DNA from 2 places in the Bacillus sp. BC05(2025) genome. Region 2 is predicted to be linked to the other one. Evidence: riboswitches for the same ligand, from Rfam matches in the RefSeq annotation. Region 2 holds a riboswitch; the other holds the start of a gene.
What was found. Region 2 has a riboswitch for cyclic di-AMP ahead of ACZ76X_RS14735 (APC family permease). Riboswitches for the same ligand answer to the same signal wherever they lie in the genome.
Positions count from the first base shown of each region.

Region 1 (3,420 bases), on a different contig from region 2:
ATGTTATTTAACAGCGAAATTATTCAAATTGTAGCAGAACATATTAATAAATTTGGCTGGAATAATATTGTACTAGATCCTGTTATGATTGCTAAGGGCGGTGCATCATTATTACAACAAGAAGCAGTACAAGCATTAAAAGAATATTTATTACCAGTAGCAACCGTTGTAACACCGAATGTTCCTGAAGCAGAAGTGTTAACTGGGATGGAGATTCATAATGTTGAAGATAGTAAGGAAGCTGCGAAAGTACTGCATGAATTAGGTACGAAATACGTGCTTATGAAGGGTGGACATGCAGAATATCAAGGTAATGAAGTAGTTGATTTACTCTTTGATGGTGAGCAATTTATCGAATTTAGAAGTGAACGAATTCCTTCAAAGCAAACGCACGGAAGTGGGTGCACATTTGCTTCAGCGGTTACTGCAGGACTTGCGAAAGGATACTCCATTGAAGAGGCAGTTCAAGAAGCAAAACGATTTATTAGTATAGCAATTGAAGAGCCATTGAATATTGGAAGTGGTCATGGACCGACGAATCATTTTGCGTATAAGATGAATAATACACGTGTATAAAGACATGAGAAGCCAGTTTGCTAACTGGCTTTTTTTCTGTTTACTTTTTCAAAATACAGGAGTAATATATCAGCCAGAATATATTTTTTGTAATACGCTGAGTCCAATTATATGGAGCGGAGGAACCAATTTGTGCAGTGTCACTAGGGGTGAATCTTTCAATTTTGAAAGTAGGGCTACTCTCAAAGTCCGAATCCGACAGCTAACTTCGTAAGCGTCTTGAGAGAGGACGGTGCCATGATGGATACATCGCTTCATCGATCTGATTAGTATAGGGGAATATCAATCTATGTTTGATTTCTTTTATGCTAAGGAGGATGAGGTACATGGAATTAACACTTATTTGTGTTGGAGAAGAAAGTAAGGTAAATAGTCTAATAGATTTAGTAGCATTTCAACATGAGTTAATTATTTTTACAGCAAATGAAGAGATAGCGGCTGAAGTTAGGAATTGTGGATTTGATTGGACGTATAGTTGTAGTCGGGAGCAGGATTTTACTAGTATTTGTGAGTGTATTAAGAAGGTAATTTTACTAGGTGATGAGCTTCCAATCGTTAGCTTCTTTACAGAACATATTCGCTTTTCTTTTCAAGCACCTATTACTGTTGTTACAAGAAATAAACGATATCCAGCGAGGCTCTATGAAACAATTGGAGCTACACTTGTTGTGTTTACGAATTGTGATAATATTTCTTTTTTATTTTTTGAATAGGGTGGGGGAAAAGAAGATGAAGGTGTTGTTACTAGGAGATATAGCGAATCGTTGGGCGGTATCGGTAGAGCGAGTTCAAGAATTGGTGGTGCTCGATCCTATTTTTCCAAGGCCCTATATCATATTGCCATCGAAAGACGCTTTATATTTAAAAACAGATGTTATCGAATATGAGCAACTACATGCAGAATTGTCACAAGTTTATATTCGCGGGAGAAATTTACGTGCTTTTTTACGAGGAGAATAAATAGGGAGTGAAAAAAGAGCGAATGCGAAGTGCAGCAAGCTATGCACTTCATATCATTCGCTCTTTTTATTTCGTATTTAAAAGATCATTTCTGTGAAAAAGAAAGAAAAGACGAGAAAAGAGATGAAAGAGTATTAATAATACCTGATGTAAGCGTTTAAACAGATAGATATATTCTTATTTTTAGTAATTTGCCTCTTTACAAGTGAAATATAGAGGAGTATATTTACTCTCATAAATCATTCATAAAATTTCCAAAAAAACCTAAAATCGCTGAGTTCCAGAAATGGAGCGGGGGAACCAATTTTGTGCATCGTCACTTGGGGTGAATCTTTCAGTTTTGAAAGTAGGGCTACTCTTTAGGCCCGAATCCGACAGCTAACCTCGTAAGCGTTTAGAGAGGAGGTTTACTTTTTGTTGTTCATTTTTTGAACACTGAGTAGAGCTCAGTGTTCTTTTTTAATATTTTGATGGTAAAATTCTACAAATGGAGTGAGGGATAGTTATGTTAGATGTTGTAATGATCGGGATTTTCGTTGTGTTAGTCGCATCGATGGCAAGTCTTGCAAGTTGGTCAGATAAAGTTGTGAAAGAAGGGAAGCAATCATGATGATTGCCTTATCGGTTATTGTTGCAGCAATTACGTTGTACTTAGTGTATGCATTATTAAATCCGGAAAAGTTTTAATTAGGGGGAGTCATTCATTATGATCTGGGTCGCAGTTGTTATTACAATGCTGTTGTTTATTCTTGTGGCAAAGCCAACGGGAATTTATTTAGAGAAAGCTTTTCAAGGTAGTAAAAAGCTAGATAAAGTATTCGGGCCTTTTGAAAAACTTATTTTTAAAATTACGGGTGTAAAAGAATACAATCAAACGTGGAAACAGTACGCACTATCATTAGTTTTATTAAATGGATTTATGATTGTTGTCGTATATTTCATTTTCAGACTGCAAGGAGTATTGCCATTAAATCCAGCACACATTGAAGGAATGGAGCCTACGCTCGCTTTTAATACAGCAATTAGTTTTATGGCTGATACAAACTTACAGCATTATAGCGGTGAAAATGGTTTATCTTATTTATCACAATTAATTGGAATTACATTTTTAATGTTTGCAGCACCGGCAACGACGTTAGCACTCGTTATGGCATTTATAAGAGGGCTTGCTGGAAAAGAACTTGGTAACTTTTTCGTTGATTTTACGAGAGCATTAACCAGAGTATTTCTTCCTATCGCATGTATTGCAGCACTAGTCTTTGTCGCACTTGGTGTACCACAAACGTTAGAAGGTGCCGTTACGGCACAAACGATTGATGGCGCAAAACAAAGTATTTTACGTGGGCCTGTTGCATCATTCGTAGCTATTAAGGAACTCGGAAATAACGGCGGTGGATTTTTCGGAGCAAACTCTACACATCCTTTCGAAAATCCAGGGCAAATGAGTAATATTTTGCAAATGATGCTTATGATGTTATTGCCAACAGCACTTCCGTTTACGTACGGACGAATGGTAGGCAATAAAAAGCAAGGACGTATTCTTTTCGTTTCACTATTCATAGTGTTTTTACTAGGGTTTATAACGATTATGACATCTGAATTACATGGGAATCCAGCGTTAAATGGAATGGGTATACAGCATGTACAAGGAAGTATGGAAGGAAAAGAAGTACGATTTGGAACGGTATTTTCTTCCCTATACGCAACAGTGACGACAGCAGCTGAAACCGGAGCCGTGAACACGATGCATGATACGTTAACACCAATTGGCGGGTTAGTACCGCTCGTAAATATGATGTTAAATACAGTATACGGCGGCGTTGGAGCAGGCTTTGTGAACATTATTATGTATGCGATTATCGCAGTCTTTATATCTGGATTGAT
Region 1 is NZ_JBWYRA010000002.1:897,470-900,889, reverse strand. It holds gene thiD (bifunctional hydroxymethylpyrimidine kinase/phosphomethylpyrimidine kinase) at 1-576, shown strand, start outside; cyclic di-AMP (ydaO/yuaA leader) riboswitch at 662-809, shown strand; gene ACZ76X_RS10525 (hypothetical protein) at 903-1,289, shown strand; gene ACZ76X_RS10520 (hypothetical protein) at 1,306-1,536, shown strand; cyclic di-AMP (ydaO/yuaA leader) riboswitch at 1,798-1,943, shown strand; gene ACZ76X_RS10515 (SipW-dependent-type signal peptide-containing protein) at 2,042-2,146, shown strand; gene kdpF (K(+)-transporting ATPase subunit F) at 2,143-2,223, shown strand; gene kdpA (potassium-transporting ATPase subunit KdpA) at 2,243-3,420, shown strand, end outside.
Region 1: linked by a shared signal. The riboswitch ahead of ACZ76X_RS10515 (SipW-dependent-type signal peptide-containing protein) and the one ahead of ACZ76X_RS14735 (APC family permease) in region 2 are both predicted to bind cyclic di-AMP.

Region 2 (3,420 bases):
GTATTGCCTCCATTTACATTGTTTCCTTTCCATATATGCTATAAAAACAACATGCCCAAATTTATTTGAAAATAACCACTGTTCTATACTCAGTTAAGAATGAAAATTCAGCTTATTTAGTAGGGGACATGTATAATGTTATGTATACTGAATGTTATAAAATTGTATTTTGAAAAGGGGGATGTTGTATGCGTATTTTAGTATTAGGAGCGGGTGGCGTTGGAGGCTTTTTTGGAGGACGATTAGTCGAAAAAGGGGAAGATGTTACGTTTCTTGTTCGCAGTAAAAGAAAACAGCAATTAGAGGAAAAGGGGCTTGTTATTCGTAGTGTTAATGGTGATTTTTCCTTCCAACCGAAATTAATAACGAAAGAAGATCAACCTTCTTCATTTGATGTCATTTTATTTTCAACAAAAGCGTATCACTTAAACGATGCAATCCAAGATTTGAAGCCGTTTGTAGGTGAGAATACTGTCATCATTCCATTATTAAATGGTATCGCTCATGTATCACTATTACAAAAAGAATTTGGTGAAGAGAAAGTGATTGGCGGTTTATGCTTTATCGAGACGACGTTAAATGATCAAGGGGAAATTGTACAAATGAGTGTTGCCAACAGACTTGTGTTTGGCGAAATACAGCTTCAAGATTCAGAGAGAATAAAGCATATTGCTAAAGCATTTACAGGTACGAAATCTAGTTTTGTTTTAAGTGAAAACATTATGCAAGATATGTGGCATAAATATTTATTTATTACTGTAATGTCGGGTGTGACGACATTAATGCGGGCACCGATAGGACCGATTCGTGAAAGCGAAGGTGGACGCGATTTTATCCAAAACTTATTTGAAGAATGTATGCAAATTATGAGATGTATAGGAGCTCCAATTAAAGATAATATTGCCCAAGAACATATGAAAACAATTGATAAAATTTCGTATAATATGAAGTCATCGATGCAGCGTGATATGGAAAAAGGTTCGTTCATTGAAGGCGAGCACTTACAAGGATACTTACTAAATGTAACAAAACAATTTTCTATAGAAGCACCATTATTAGGTGCGGTATATCAAAATTTGAAAGTGTATGAAGAAATGACCTTTAACAAATCAGCGATAGAATTAGATGTATGAAAAAATAAAAAGAAAGCAATATATAAGTGTATTGCTTTCTTTTTTTATGACAAATTATTTATTTCTTTTCGTTCGATCTGTCAAATTTATTTCCTGTTCACGTTTACCGTATAATTGATTAATTTCATTTGCTAATGCATCTAAATAGGAATCGGAAAAAATAGGCTTCTTTTCTTTAGACATGTGGGTCTCCTTTATCAATTTTTTAGTATTCATTATGTATGTTTACCGGCGAATTATGCGAAATCATTTAATTTTTTTCTTTTTAAAAATTTTTATTTACATTTTGAAAATAAAGGAGTATTATAATCCACAGTTTCAATTTTCTAAATCGCTGAAACCGCATGGTGCGGGGGACCCGTTCTTATGGATTAGTTCTTAATCCAATGGGGTGAATCCTTGAAAAAGGTAGGGCTACTCATAGGCCCGAATCCGACAGCTAACCTCGTAAGCGTTATATTGAGAAGGAAGGTGGAGCTTGTGCGACAAAAAATATAATGTCTACAAGTCTATTTCGTTATGGCTTGTAGACATTTTTTGTTTTCTGAGGAAATAGTTTATCCGCTGTAACTAGCAGAAAAGTTCGTACAAAATTATTGGAGAGTGGACAGCTGTGGTTTCATCTATTAAAAGATTTTTAATTGGAAGACCGTTAAAATCAACTGAGCTTGGAGAACAAAAGCTCAATAAAACGAAGGCGTTAGCTATTTTATCTTCTGACGCATTGTCATCGGTTGCATACGGACCAGAGCAAATTTTAATTGCTTTAGCAGGTCTTGGGGCGATTGCTTATTGGTATTCAATTCCGATCGCCGTTGGGGTATTAGTATTATTGACAGCCCTTATTTTATCTTATCGTCAAATTATTTTTGCCTATCCGCATGGCGGAGGCGCGTATGTTGTATCAAAAGAAAATTTAGGGATGAATCCAGGGTTAATAGCTGGAGGATCTTTATTAGTCGATTATATTTTAACTGTTGCAGTAAGTGTATCTGCAGGTACAGATGCGATTACGTCTGCTTTTCCTAGCTTACATGCACATAAAGTAATTATTGCAGTTATATTTGTTATATTAATTACGATATTAAATTTAAGAGGCGTAACGGAATCAGCTTCCGTTTTAGCATATCCAGTTTATTTATTCGTTTTAGCACTATTTATATTAATTGGGGTAGGGATCTATAATATTTTAACTGGTCAAGTGTCGCAGGCCTTACACACGCCGATTGGAACACCAGTTGCAGGGATTAGTTTGTTCTTACTGTTACGAGCATTTGCATCAGGTAGTTCTGCTTTAACAGGTGTTGAAGCAATTTCAAACGCAATTCCAAACTTTAAAGATCCCGCACCAAACAATGCGGCGAGAACATTGCTTGCAATGGGTGCATTACTTGCAGTTTTATTTTCAGGAATTGTTTTCTTAGCTTATTATTACGGAATTACTCCAAGTAAAGAAGTAACAGTTGTTTCACAAATTGCGGAACAAACTTTTGGACGTAATTTCATGTACTATTTCATACAGGGTACAACTGCTTTAATATTAATTCTTGCTGCTAACACAGGGTATTCTGCATTTCCGTTATTAGCAGTTAACCTTGCAAAAGACAAATTTATACCGAGAATGTTTACGATTAGAGGAGATCGCCTAGGATACTCAAACGGTATTATTATACTTGGAATTGCTTCGATTATTTTAATTGTAGCTTTCCAAGGACAAACAGAACATTTGATTCCGTTATATGCAGTAGGTGTATTTATTCCGTTTACCCTTTCTCAAACTGGTATGGTATTAAAATGGCTTCGTGAAAAACCTGAAGGATGGATTTTACGATTATCGATTAATTTGATTGGTGCAGTTATTAGTTTTATCGTAATGAGTATGTTCTTTTTAACTAAATTTGCACAAGTATGGTCGATCCTCATTTTCTTACCTGTTATTATCTTCTTGTTCCACCGAATTAAGAAGCATTATGATGCGGTAGGAGACCAACTAAGTTTAAAAACTTGTGAGCCACTTGTTCCGATTAAGGGAAATGTAATTGTCGTTCCGGTAGCTGGTATGACTCATGTAGTAGAAAATTCATTGAATTATGCTAAGGCTCTTTCTGCAGATCAAGTTATCGCTGTATATGTTGCTTTTGACAGAGAAGAAGAAAAGAAATTTGAAGAGAAATGGAAGAAGTGGCAACCTGAAGTAAGACTTGTTACCTTACATTCTCATTATAGAAGTATTATTCAACCGCTAACAAAGTTTATTGATACAGTGCAATATAAAGCGAGTGAATCA
Region 2 is NZ_JBWYRA010000004.1:106,278-109,697, forward strand. It holds gene ACZ76X_RS14720 (hypothetical protein) at 1-13, opposite strand, end outside; gene panE (2-dehydropantoate 2-reductase) at 189-1,133, shown strand; gene ACZ76X_RS14730 (hypothetical protein) at 1,188-1,316, opposite strand; cyclic di-AMP (ydaO/yuaA leader) riboswitch at 1,456-1,602, shown strand; gene ACZ76X_RS14735 (APC family permease) at 1,747-3,420, shown strand, end outside.